DNA from 2 places in the Pseudogemmobacter sp. W21_MBD1_M6 genome. Region 1 is predicted to be linked to the other one. Evidence: riboswitches for the same ligand, from Rfam matches in the RefSeq annotation. Region 1 holds a riboswitch; the other holds the start of a gene.
The links. A riboswitch is a leader RNA that binds a small molecule or an ion and turns the genes downstream of it on or off. The one in region 1 is predicted to bind thiamine pyrophosphate.

Region 1 (6,624 bases):
CGGCCAGTGACCACGCGCGGGAAAAATGGACCAAAAACACATAGTCTTGGATCAGATAGTGTAGGAACGCAGAACGCGGCAGGGTGCCGTCGCCCAGCCGTTCGACAAAGGCGTGATGCGTGTAATCATGCCACGGCCCCGCAGCCCCCTCGCGCCAAAGCGCGAAGGTTTCACCATAATCAGGTGCCATCAGTTCGCCGTCACGTCGATAGCGATCTTGGACACAGGGTTTTGCGACGGGATCAGGCCAGCCTCATGCAAGAACGCCTCAAACGTGGCATAGCGGCCTTCGTCCATTGCTGTTGGGCGCAGGGCAAAGCGTGGCAGCGTATCGACCCAAGCTTTGGCGTTCAGCTCGTCTTGCAATTCGGCAGAGGTCCCTGCAAAGATTTTCCAGCTGTCCTCTGGGTGGTTCACAATGTACTGCGTCGCCTTTTCGGTCGCGGCCAAGAAACGGGAGATCATGTCTTTATCCATAGTGTCGGTGTTGGCGACATAGATCAGCTCGTCATAGGATGGCAGCCCTTCTTCTTCGACAAAAAAGCATTTGCCTTCGACGCCTTCGATTTCCATCTGGTTGAGTTCAAAGTTGCGGTACGCGCCGATGACGGCATCAACCTGACCAGACATCAACGACGGTGACAGCGACCAGTTCACATTGACCAGTTCGACATCATCCAAGGACAAACCGTGGTGACGCAGGATCGATCCTAGGACAGCCTCTTCTACGCCGCCGACAGAAAATCCGACCTTCTTGCCTGCCAAATCGGCAGGCGATTGGATCGGGCCGTCGGCGAGGGTCAGCAGGCAATTCAAAGGTGTCGCTACCAATGTTCCGACACGTTGCAAAGGCAGGCCTTCATGGATTTGCAGATGCAGTTGCGGTTGGTATGAAATCGCCAGTTCCGCTTTGCCTGCGGCGACCAGTTTGGGCGGATCCGATGGATCGGCAGGCGCGATGATTTCGACCTCAAGATCCTGTTCGGCAAAGTAGCCCAGTTCTTGCGCCACGATTATCGGGCCGTGGTCCGGGTTGATGAACCAATCCAGCAGAACGGTCATCTCATCGGCGGCCATTAGCGGAGAGGCCGCAAAGGAAAGTGCGACGGTCAAAGAGGTCAGTTTCATATCGGTTGTCTTTCAGTTGGTGGCGTGTCGCCCATTGCAATCAAAGTGATATCGCCGTCCCAATAGGAACGAAGATGCTTGGCAGCTTGCCAAGCGCGCAAACCGGATCGGCACGCGAAGACTGCACGTTGATTGCCGGCCGGAGTTGGTCGTTGATCGGCAAATTGCGCGACGGTTAGACGCCGCGCACCTACGGTAACCGGCGTTACGGCTTCTTTTGCGTCGCGTAACTCGATGACAAAATCGCAGCCTGTGACCTCTGAGACGGCGATGAATGTCAAATCTGCTGCGGGGTCTGGTGCTGTGTCGAACCGGAATCCGCTGGACCGGAAATTTTGCATATCAAAGCGGACCAACTGGCCTAAAGGCGAAGGCGTTTGGCCGATCATATACGCCAATGCCATCTGCGCCTGTGCGGCACCGATCATGCCCACAACTGGCCCCATGACCCCGGCTGTCGCACAGGTCGCCACGCGATCTGGCAGGTCGGGAAACACCGCGCGCAGCGAAGGTGCGGTATGGCAAAAACCGCCGACGTAGCCTGCAAGTCCCAACACGGACGCGCTGATGAGCGGGACGCCCAACGCTTTACACCTATCGGACAGAATGTAGCTGGTGGCAAAGCTGTCGGCGCAGTCCAAAACAAGCGTGCTTTGCCCGATGAAGGTCATCGCGTTTGATGGATCAAGCGCGATTTCAATAGCTTCAATCACGCAATCGTTGTTCAGAGCGCGCAGTGTTTGTGCCGCAACGACGGCCTTGGCCTTGCCAACGTCAGCCTCACGAAACAAGGTCTGCCTGTGGAGATTGGACAGGGACACAACATCGCCGTCTACCAATGTCAGTCGCCCAACGCCTGCCGCGACCAGATATTGCAATACCGGCGCTCCCAAACCCCCAACTCCAACCACAAGAACATGTGCAGCTTGGATTGCAGCTTGGCCCGCATCGCCCACCTCGGGCAGGCAAATTTGACGCGCATATCTAGTCATCGTGTCGCCGCCAGCCATGCGCGTACACGATCCTCCGGGATTTCGTTCAATGTGATGTCAGTGACAGCGGCGACCACATCCGCGCCCGCATCAAATGCACCCGACGCGCGGTCGATCGACATACCTCCGATTGCGATCAGCGGCGTTTCACCGATCAGGTCGCGCCAAGTGGTCAGCTTTGCGAGGCCCTGTTCATGCCACTTCATTTTCTTCAAGATCGTCGGGTAAATCGGCCCCAACGCTATGTAATCAGGGGCAAGCGCCATGGCGCGTTTCAATTCTGCCTTGTCATGCGTGCTGATCCCAAGCCGCAGACTCGCGGCGCGGATAGCTGTGATATCAGCGTCATCAAGGTCTTCTTGCCCAAGGTGGATATAGTCGCAACCAGCATCAATCGCGGCCTGCCAATGATCGTTGATGATCAGTGTGCAGTCGTGGTGCGCACAGATCAGTTTTGCACGTTGGATATGATCGCGTGCCACATCAGGCGCGACATTCTTAATCCGTAATTGCACCAACTTGATCCCAAGCGGGACAAGCCGTTCGATCCAATCGGCACTGTCAAAAATCGGATAAAATCGATCCAATGTCATGCCAAGAACGCCTTTCCTATCACAGGGGTCGATGGGGCCGCCATGTCTCGTGGCTCCATCGGGTCGGCGGCTCGGGCCAATTGACCTGCTTTGATTGCAGTCGCGAACGCCTCAGCCATTGCGGCAGGGTCGCCTGCCTTGGCCACGGCGGTGTTGAGCAGAACGGCGTCAAAGCCCATCTCCATCGCGGCGGCGGCTTGTGACGGCAGGCCGAGGCCTGCATCAATGACCAAAGGCACGTCGGGGAAATGGGCGCGCATGGCCCGCAGTCCAAAAATATTGTTCAGCCCAAGACCCGACCCAATCGGCGCACCCCATGGCATCAAAACTTTGCAGCCTGCGTGCAGCAGCCTGTCGGCAACGACCAAGTCTTCGGTGGTATATGGAAACACCTGAAACCCGTCCTCAGACAGAATGCGCGCGGCTTCAACAAGCCCGAAAACATCCGGCTGTAGGGTGTCTTCTTCGCCAATGACCTCTAGCTTGATCCATTTGGTATCAAACACCTCACGCGCCATATGTGCAGTCGTCACTGCTTCTTTGACGCTGTGACAGCCAGCGGTGTTGGGGAGAATATGCACGCCAAGTTTGCGGATGAGTTGCCAGAAGTCCTGGCCCGCGCGATCCTGCCCGCTTTCGCGGCGCAAGGAGACTGTCGCAACACTGGCACCGCTGCACTTGAACGCATTCGCCAAGATTGCAGGCGACGGGTATTGCGCGGTCCCCAGCATAAAGCCATTTGCCAATGTCGTGCCGTAAAAATCGCGCATGGCCTAACCTCCCTGCATCGGGGCAAGGACTTCGATGGCATCACCTCGCGTAAGGGCATGATCCCAGCGGGCCAGAGCAGGTACAAATGTGCCGTTTACGGCTGTGGCGACTTTGGCATCACCAAACCCCTCGGCTATCAGTAGATCGGCCAATGTGGTGACCTGCGAATCGATTGAGGCACCGTTAAGCTGCAGTTTCATCCATCATCTCCGGAGTTTTGTTGTCAAAAATCAGATCAACCACCATCCGCGCCAAGGCGGGGGCCAAAAGGAAACCGTGCCGGAACAAGCCGTTGGCATGGATCAATTTTCCGTTGCGCCTGATACGCGGTAGGTTGTCGGGAAAGGCAGGGCGGCTATCGACGCCAATTTCAACCACCTCGGCCTCACCAAACGCGGGGTTCAACGCATAAGCGGCACTGAGCAGTTCCAGCAAGGCACGCGCGGTGATATGCTTGCCTGCGTAGCCTTCAATCATCGTCGCGCCCAGCATGAAAATACCGTCGCCACGCGGCACGAGGTAAAGCGGGACACGGGGGTGCAGCAATCGGATGGGGCGAGTTAAGGTGACATCAGGACAGGACAAAACCAACATTTCACCTTTGACACCGCGCAGATCGTGCAGTTTGTCTTTGGCCTGAAACCCTCGGCAATCGATGGTCAAGCCTCGCTGTGCGTATTCATCAGGGTCGGCATCGTCTTGAACAAATGCTGCGCCGTCTGCCAAGACGCTTGCGCGCAATTGGGCAAGAGCAAGGCGAGGGGCAAGGTGGGCTTCGCTCTCAAAGAACAATCCCTTCGTAAAACGATCCCCCAAATCAGGTTCAAGGTTTGAAATTTCAAGCCCATTCACTTGGCGGAAACCGGTTGTGCGCCGGGCGAACCTCGCAAGATCAGATTTGTCGCGGGCCAGAGACACGACAAGTGAGCCGCAACGGTGCACGGCATTGGTTTTTGCTTCCCACCAATCTGTCGCTTCACATCCCAACCGAACAACGGGTTCCTCGGCGCTTTCGCCTTCGCAAAACGGTGCAAGCATGCCGCCCGCCCACCAGGAGCAGGCGTGAGGGCCCGCGTCCGTATGCCGGTCAACCAACACGACATCGGCCCCGCGATCCAACAATGCCCGCGCGACGCAAAGACCGGCAACGCCAGCACCTATGATCGTAGCCGCCGTCATCCCCATTGGCCGTGAAAGTGGTGCACGGGGCCGTGACCCTTTCCGATTTGCAAGGTGTCGGCGGCCTTGATCGCCGCCTGAAGGTATTCGTGTGCCGCAGTCACGGCATCCTTTAGATCAAGCCCTTGTGCAAGGCGTGCCGCGATGGCTGCCGAGTAGGTGCACCCTGTGCCATGGGTGTTGTGTGTGTCGATCCGCGGCGCTGCGAATGTGGCGATAAGGCCGCTCGCATTGACAAGCACGTCTGTGCACCTTCCGCCAACAGCATGGCCACCCTTCATCAGGACGGCCTTCGGTCCCATCTCGATCAGCCGCTGCCCTTGCCTGGCCATCTCTTCGGGTGTTGTCGCCTCGGATGTGTTCAACAACCGCGCGGCTTCGGGTAAATTCGGGGTTAGAAGGCTTGCATGCGGCAGGATCTGCGTGATCAGCGCGGTTACTGCGGCGTCTTGTAAAAGCGCATCGCCCGACTTTGCGATCATCACCGGATCAACGACGATCGGGCCTTCGAACGCAGCCAAGCGTTTAGCCGAGGCTGAAATGTTCGCCACAGAAAACAGCATCCCCAACTTGATCACATCAACACCAAGATCCGATAAGACCGCATCGATTTGCGCGGCAACGATGTCGGCTGGCACCGCATGCACTGCCGTCACGCCTATTGTGTTTTGGGCGGTCACTGCGGTGATGACGCTTGCGCAATACGCCCCGACTGCAGAGACCGCTTTGATGTCAGCCTGCACGCCAGCGCCGCCTCCACTATCGGAGCCAGCAATGGTCAGGACAATCGGGGTGTGTTTTGCCACGGGCACGTCTCCACAGTATGGGCCGTGCCAACGCAAGAATGAGCCTCGTGCGATCTTAGTCGCACAATCTACCCGTTCCCTACGCCGGTATAACCCGGATCAGGTTCGACGGGTCGGTGCGCGCACCTCTCAGCCCAAATGGGCCCCCCGACGGATGATTTCGTTACCGTTTTGCCGCAACTCGCGAGCGAAGCGGTGTTATTCGTCTACTTCGTTATGATAGGATACCGCCAACTGCAATATCCGAAATGACGCATGTTAGCGCTGTGACAGCCAAAGGTGCCCTGATCACATTCTTTCAAATCTTCAAAGCGGGCGTTGGTAAACTATGGAGCCTCATGTAAATTCGACCTAAAATCGACTTGCTGCGCTGCAGAACGGAACTCGGTTTAGAGTTCATCGGGACGTCGGCTTTTAACTTGGTGACTACGCTGCCATATGCTTACGGAACTATTCGTGGGCTTGCACCATCTGATCGAATCGCGTCGTGAGGACGTGCAAGAACACCGTCGACATGCTGGCGGTTGGCACCCTGACTAGCCCAAACCGAGCCGAAGATAACTGCAGCGCCGACAAACTGGAGTGGTGCTAGAGATTGTCCACCAAGCCAAAGCCAGCCAAGGATCACCGCCGTGACAGGGCTCATCATACCCAGCATGGAGACGGCCCCAGGCTCGAGCCTGGCAACGCCCCTGAACCAGATGGCGTAGGTCGCGGCGGCTCCAACAAGACCGAGCCAGACGAGGCCCGCCAGGTTCGAGACCGTGAGCGGCGGCAGCGGCGGTTCGACGATCAGGGCGAACGGCAGCAGGATCAGACCTCCGGCGGTGAGTTGCCAGGCGGTGAAGCTGAGTGCCGAAACGGGCGGCTGCCATTTGCGGCTGAGAACCGTGCCTGCTGCCATCGACGCAGCGCCACCCAGGCCGGCGGCAATGCCGACGGTGTCGAGTGCGGCCTCCGGGCCCACGAGCAGAAGCCCCACACCTAGCACGCCGGTCGCCGCCGTGGCGACGGCTCCCACCCGGATCGGCGTGCCGAGCCATCCGCGCGCCATAAGGATCACCATCATCGCTTGCAGCGACCCGAGCGTCGCGGCGACCCCGCCGCGGAACGTGTCAACGACTTTGAGACAGTGGCCTTTGGAATTTAGGCTTG
Region 2 (6,624 bases), on a different contig from region 1:
GCTGGCGAAAGCATTGAAATATTCTGACCTTCCCACAGAATCCGGCCCGCCGTGATCGGCACAAACCCGGCCAAAGCGCCAAGCAGGGTCGATTTCCCCGCCCCCGACGGCCCGACCACTGCAACGCGCGATCCTTGCTTGATTGTCAGGTCGGCACAAAGCTGGAAGTCGTCCATTTCGATCCGCAGTCCCTCAAGCGTCAACATCCACCCGGCCCCCCCGATCAAATATCCAGAACAGCACAAGACTTAGCGCCAACAAGACCAAAGCAACACCCGCCGCACCCTCCATCCGGTAGGCCCCCATAAGTCGGTAAAGATGCAGGGGCAGCGTCGCGTGATCAGGGTCCGCGAACAGCGCAATCACCCCCAAATCGCCCATCGACAACGCCGCAGCCAACCCTGCGGCAAACCCGATTGGCCGCCGCAAACGCGGCAGCAACAGATACCGCAGCCGGGCCATGCCGGTCATGCCCAGACTGTCCGCCAAGGGACCGAACCGTGCCTCTACCTCTTGCACGGCCGGAATCAGCGCGCGCATCGCAAAGGGAAGGCTCATTACCGCGTTGATCGCCGCAGTGATCGGCAAGGCCAGCGCAACGGGATCAGCGACAGGAAAAACCAGTATGAACAGCCCCGTTCCAATCACCAAAGGAGAGGCCGCAATCGCCAGATACCCGATCCCCTCCATCATAAAAGACGCCCGCCCGAAACGCTTGCCCGCCACGACAAGGGCAACGGGCAGCGCCAGCCCCAGCGTCAGAAACGCCGAAACCAAAGCAACACAAACAGACCGCACCGCCGCCCAGCCGGTGCTGGCACCAAGTGACGCAAGCCCCGGCAAGCCCTGCAAGACGATCATCGTCAGCGGCACCAGCAGAAACGCCGCCGCAGCCATGATCCAGCATGCGTCCAGCGCCCTCATCCACAGGGCGCCGGTATCCCAGCGCTGCACGATGCGGTCCACGCCGCCCCCCGTGACCACAGGAACAGTGACCCAAATGGACACGCCCGCCAGAACGGCACAGATCGCAAACTGGATACAGGCCAAAAGCGCCGCTTTTCCCAGATCAAAGTCAAAGCGGAACGCCTGATAGATCGCCAGTTCGACGGTCGTCGCCTTTGGTCCACCCCCAAGCGCAAGAGCGACTGCAAAGCTGGTCGTGCATATCAGAAAGATCACCACGAATGCGCCGGGCAGAACGGTCCTTAGCATCGGGCGTTCCAGCACATGTTTCACGTCGGTGGACGAGAACCCCAAAGAGGCCGCAAGGCGGAACCGCTCTGCCGGTATCGCCTGCCATCCTTGCAGGATAAGGCGGGTCGACAACGGCAGGTTAAAGAACACATGCGCCAGCACGACGCCCTGAAACCCGTAGATCGAAACAGGCTCTGATCCGGCCCAAAGCAGCGCGTGGTTCACCATGCCATTGCGGCCAAACACCGCCAGCAACCCAAGGACGGCCACGATAACGGGCAGAATGAAAGGCGCACCAAGCAGCGTCACCAACAGGCCCTTTCCGACAAACTGCCGCCGCGCCAGCGCCCGCGCGACAGGTATCGCAAGGCCAACGCTCAGCGCAGAGGACACAAACGCTTGCATCAGGGTGAACCGCACCGCCTGCCAGTCCGCCGGACCCAAGCCGCCAAACCCTTCGGCACGCCAGACAACAGCGCCCAGCGTGCCAATCGTCAGCGTCAGGACAAGGGCCGCAGCCGCGGCCCCCGCCCAAACCACCGGCGTTATTGCGACAGCGCGCTTAGCCATTCGGCCAATGCCGCGTCGCGCAGGGCGTCGGCGTCGTCTTCCGAATAGAAAATCGTCTTGGCCGGCACACCCAGCTGCGCGAATTCAGGCGGCAGCTTTGATGGGTCCAGTTTCGCAGGATAGGACCAGTTTCCGGTTGGGATAAGCGACTGGAATTCCTCTGTCAGAATGAAATCCATGAACGCGTCTGCCAGTTCCGGCTGGTCCGTTCCGGCAATTTTCCCCGCAAGCTCGACCATGAAATAGTGCCCTTCATCAAAGATGGCTGCAGACTTTGTCTGATCCTGCTCCGCGATGATATGGTACAGCCGCGACGTCGTGTAAGACAGCACCATATCCGCCTCGCCGTCGGTGAACATGCCATACGCCTCGGACCAGCCTTTGGTCACGGTCAGGATTTTTGGGGCCAGTTTGGTCCAGGCGGCCTGTGCCTCGTCACCATAAATCGCCTTGACCCACAGCAAAAGCGCAAGGCCAGAGATCGAGGTGCGCGGGTCCTGGATCACGATTTTCAGATCATCCGGCGCGTCCAGCAAAGCCTGAAAGCTGGTCGGTGGATTGGTGATCCTTGTGTTGTCGTAGACGAAGGCGGTGTAGCCCCAGTTGAACGGCAGGAACACCTCATCGGTCCATTTGATCGGCATCGTCAGGTCGGTCGTGTCCTGACCATGGGTGGCGAACAGGCCGGTTTCGCGGGCTTTTTTGGTGACATCGGTGTTCAACCCGATCACCGCGTCCGCCTTGGTGCGCGCGCCTTCCAACATCAGTCGCGGCAACACGTCGCCGGTCACGAATTGCAGGTCACAGGCGCAGGTTTTCTCGAACGCCGCTTCAATCGCGGGGCCGGGGCCCCATTCGGACCCGAAATAGTCGGGGGCATAGACTGTTAGCACTGGGGTCTCTGCCTGCGCGACTGTCGCAAGGCAAAGTCCCGCAGCAAGTGTCAGATATCTCATCGTCATCCTCCATATGCGACGGGCGGGGTCAGGATGGAGAATATCCAACAACCTTCCCTCCGCCGGTCTTAACCGGTTCAGGTTCAACGGGTCCGCAAATGCGTCTCAGCCCTTTCGAGCACCCCGAGGTAGGTGAATATCTAGGCGCGATAGGCCCCCCAGACAAGCCAAAACCGCTTGAGGCGCAGTCACGCGCCCGCTAGACCGTTTCCTAAAGGAGCCCTGCCCATGTCGATCAACTCTTTCGGTCATCTGTTTCGCGTCACCACTTGGGGCGAAAGCCACGGCCCGGCCCTGGGTGCCACTGTTGACGGCTGCCCCCCCGGCGTGCCGGTGACCGAGGCGATGATCCAGCACTGGCTGGACAAGCGCAAACCGGGCCAGAACAAGTTCACCACCCAGCGCCAAGAAGCGGACGAGGTGAAAATCCTGTCCGGCGTGTTCGAAGGGCAGACCACCGGAACACCGATCCAGTTGATGATCGAAAACACCGATCAGCGGTCCAAGGATTATGGCGACATCGCCGAGAAGTTCCGCCCCGGTCATGCCGACATCACCTATTGGCAGAAATACGGAATCCGTGACTATCGCGGCGGCGGGCGGTCCTCTGCCCGCGAAACGGCATCCCGCGTGGCGGCGGGCGGCGTTGCCCGCGAGGCAATCCGCGTGCTTGCGCCCAATGTGCAGATCACCGGGTATATGGTGCAGATGGGCCCGCATAAAATTGATCGTGACGGCTTTGACTGGGACCAGATCGAACAGAACCCGTTCTGGGTGCCTGACGCCAAGGCCGCGACCGATTGGGCCGACTATCTGGGCGGTCTGCGCAAATCCGGCAGTTCTGTCGGCGCGATAATCGAGGTGGTTGCACGCGGGGTTCCCGCAGGCATCGGCGCACCGGTTTACGGCAAGTTAGACACTGATCTGGCCGCCGCGATGATGTCGATCAACGCTGTCAAAGGCGTGGAAATCGGAGAAGGCATGTCGGCCGCCATGCTGACCGGGGAACTAAATGCCGACGAAATCAGCATGGGGCCGGGCGGGCCGGTCTATTCGTCCAACCATGCGGGCGGCATTCTGGGGGGTATTTCCACCGGGCAGGACATTGTCGTCCGCTTTGCGGTCAAGCCCACATCATCGATCCTGAAGCCACGCAAGACAATCACCAAATCCGGGGAAGAGACCGAGATCATCACAAAAGGGCGTCACGACCCCTGTGTCGGCATCCGCGCCGTGCCTGTGGGCGAGGCGATGATGGCCTGCGTGATCCTTGACCACCTGCTGTTGCATCGCGGACAGATCGGCGAAAACCGGGGGCTGATCGGCTAATCTATGATCGGGATCCTTTCCATCACCTTTCCGATCTTTGCTGCGATCGGGTTGGGCTATGGAACGGTCAAGGGTGGGTTGTTCCGGCAATCTGACATGCGTGTTTTGGGGGCTTATGTCATCAACATCGCACTGCCCGCTTTGATCTTTCTGTCTGTATCCAGCCGCAGCCTGTCCGAGGTGCTGAACCCGGCCTATCTTCTTGTCTACCTATTGGGCAGTCTTGCAACGCTCGCCCTTGCCTATCTTTGGTTCACGTTGCAGGGCGTTGGCCCGGCACGTCGCGCGATAGGCGCCATGGGGTCGGCCTGTTCCAATTCCGGTTATGTCGGTTACCCTGTCATGATGATGATCCTGCCCGATATCGCAGGTCTGGTGCTTGCAATGAGCGTCGTGGTCGAGAATGTCGTCATTGTTCCGCTTTGCCTTGTGCTGCTGGATTTGTCGCGCGACCGGCAGTCGAAAAGCGTTCCGAAACTGCTGGTCGCATTGCTGCTCGGGCTTCTGAAACGTCCCATCGTCATTGCGCTGCTCCTTGCGATCACGACCGTTGCCAGCGGCATTCCGCTTCCCGTTGCGGTGACGAAATTGCTGTCGATGCTGGCCGGGTCGGCCAGTGCATTGGCGCTGCTTGTGATCGGCGGTTCGCTTGTTGGTCTGCCGATCAAAGGGAATCGCGCGATGGCCGCTCAAATTGCGGCAGGCAAGCTGCTGTTGCATCCCGCCGTCATGTTCGGTGCCGTTCTGCTTGTTCCGATGCTGGGGCTTCCCCTGCTGTCACAAGAATTGCAACACGCGGTCATTCTGACGGCGGCGATGCCGATGATGGGTATTTATGCGATCCTTGCGCAGGAATACGGGCATGAAGGCATTGCCTCTATCTCGCTTTTGGGGGCAACGGTGGGGGCGTTTTTTACTTTAAGCTGCCTGTTGTGGCTGTTTTCCTGAAGGCGGCTGTTTTGACAGTTGAACCGCAAGAATACCACCCGCGATAATCGCAACCCCCAGCACATCCAGCCAGCCAAGGGTCTCGCCCAACAAGGCAGCGGCGACAGCGACACCGAAAAACGGGTTGAGGAAATGGAACGTCGCAGCACGCACGGCACCGATGCGGTTGACCAAGGAGAACCAGACAAAGGTCGCCAAAACCCCGGGAACCAGCGTGGTATAGGCGAAAGCGGCGATCAGCGGCCCTGACAGGCGCACATGGAACGGCTCAAACAGATAGGCGACAACGGCAAGGATACCCGAGCCGATGAACATCTGCAGGCCGACAATCATCATCACATTCCCGCCCGACGACGCGCCGCGCACCGAAAGAGTGGCAAGGCTTAGCGCCAATGCAGCAATGCCGCACAAGATCACGCCATAAAGGTCAACGCCCCCGCTTAGCCGCGAACCCATGATGATCGCGACACCGATAACGCCGGCGATCAGTCCCCAAACACCCAATGGCCTGATCTTGTCTTTCAGAAACAGCCACCCAAGCACGGCAACCATCAGCGGCATCGTCGCGGCGATGATCGCGGCCAAAGACGCCTCTATGGTTTGCATCGCGACAAAGTTCAGTCCCAGATACAGCGCGTTCTGGCACAGGCCAAAAATGATCGTCGCGCGCCACTGGGCAGGGCTTAGGCGCCATGTCTGCCCCATGGCAAGCGCGATCAGAACCCCGACAATGCCCGACAACAAGAACCGAAGCGATAGAGAGGCCAAAGGCGCGGCGTCCGCTACGATAATCCGCGCCGAGGTAAAGGCGCTTGACCACATCAGGGCAAACGCCAGCCCCATTCCTATTGCACGAAGATCCATCAAAAGTCCTAACTGACTGGCCGAAAAAGAAAAGGGCCGCACAATGGCGACCCTAGTCAATTCGTATAGCGGCGCAAGGCCGGAACGGATCAGCCGTTCACGCTGTCTTTCAGCGCTTTTGCGATGGTCATCTTGACAACCTTGTCCGCGTCTTTTTGCATCTGCTCGCCCGTGGCGGGGTTGCGCACAGTGCGTGCCGGACGCTCGCGGCAATAGATCTTGCCAACACCGGGAAGCGTGACAGCACCGCCGCCGCCGACTTCTTTGGTGATCAGGGAAATGATGCCATCAAGAGCGGCACCAGCAGTTTTTTTATCTGCGCCCATCTCTTCGGACAATGCCGCGACGAGTTGGGTTTTGGTCATTGGTTTATTTGCCATTATTATGGTCTCCTCGTTCTGCCCGCACCAGTTGGGCCTCATTGGCCATATTTAACTGAATATAGCGGCCCGACACAACGATTAGTGGAGCACTTTGGGGCGTTTTAATGCGTTTTGTGCTGAATTTTACCCTAAGTCACAGGAATGCGGTCTCCTCAAAGCTGCGCAATTTGCGGGAATGGATCCGTTCAAGCGGCATATCCCGCAATTTCTCCATCGCACTAATCCCGATTAACAGGTGCCGGGTCACCTGCGTCTTGTAGAAATCGGTCGCCATACCGGGCAATTTAAGCTCTCCGTGCAGCGGTTTGTCCGATACGCACAGCAGCGTTCCATAGGGCACGCGGAACCGGAAACCGTTGGCGGCAATCGTGGCGCTT

Region 2: another riboswitch for thiamine pyrophosphate. It lies ahead of thiB (thiamine ABC transporter substrate binding subunit); the one in region 1 lies ahead of thiD (bifunctional hydroxymethylpyrimidine kinase/phosphomethylpyrimidine kinase).

The regions. Positions count from the first base shown of each region.
Region 1 covers NZ_JBGQOJ010000039.1:8,033-14,656, forward strand. The annotation lists gene tenA (thiaminase II) at 1-190, opposite strand, end outside; gene ACEN2R_RS19855 (ABC transporter substrate-binding protein) at 190-1,128, opposite strand; gene ACEN2R_RS19860 (HesA/MoeB/ThiF family protein) at 1,125-2,138, opposite strand; gene ACEN2R_RS19865 (thiamine phosphate synthase) at 2,117-2,713, opposite strand; gene ACEN2R_RS19870 (thiazole synthase) at 2,710-3,483, opposite strand; gene thiS (sulfur carrier protein ThiS) at 3,487-3,684, opposite strand; gene ACEN2R_RS19880 (FAD-dependent oxidoreductase) at 3,668-4,663, opposite strand; gene thiD (bifunctional hydroxymethylpyrimidine kinase/phosphomethylpyrimidine kinase) at 4,660-5,469, opposite strand; TPP riboswitch at 5,529-5,629, opposite strand; partial or broken gene ACEN2R_RS19890 (DMT family transporter) at 5,912-6,624, opposite strand, start outside.
Region 2 covers NZ_JBGQOJ010000016.1:28,706-35,329, forward strand. The annotation lists gene ACEN2R_RS14880 (thiamine ABC transporter ATP-binding protein) at 1-206, opposite strand, end outside; gene ACEN2R_RS14885 (thiamine/thiamine pyrophosphate ABC transporter permease ThiP) at 193-1,767, opposite strand; gene thiB (thiamine ABC transporter substrate binding subunit) at 1,743-2,723, opposite strand; TPP riboswitch at 2,761-2,859, opposite strand; gene aroC (chorismate synthase) at 2,952-4,052, shown strand; gene ACEN2R_RS14900 (AEC family transporter) at 4,056-5,000, shown strand; gene ACEN2R_RS14905 (DMT family transporter) at 4,971-5,864, opposite strand; gene ACEN2R_RS14910 (HU family DNA-binding protein) at 5,954-6,244, opposite strand; gene ACEN2R_RS14915 (AMP nucleosidase) at 6,381-6,624, opposite strand, start outside.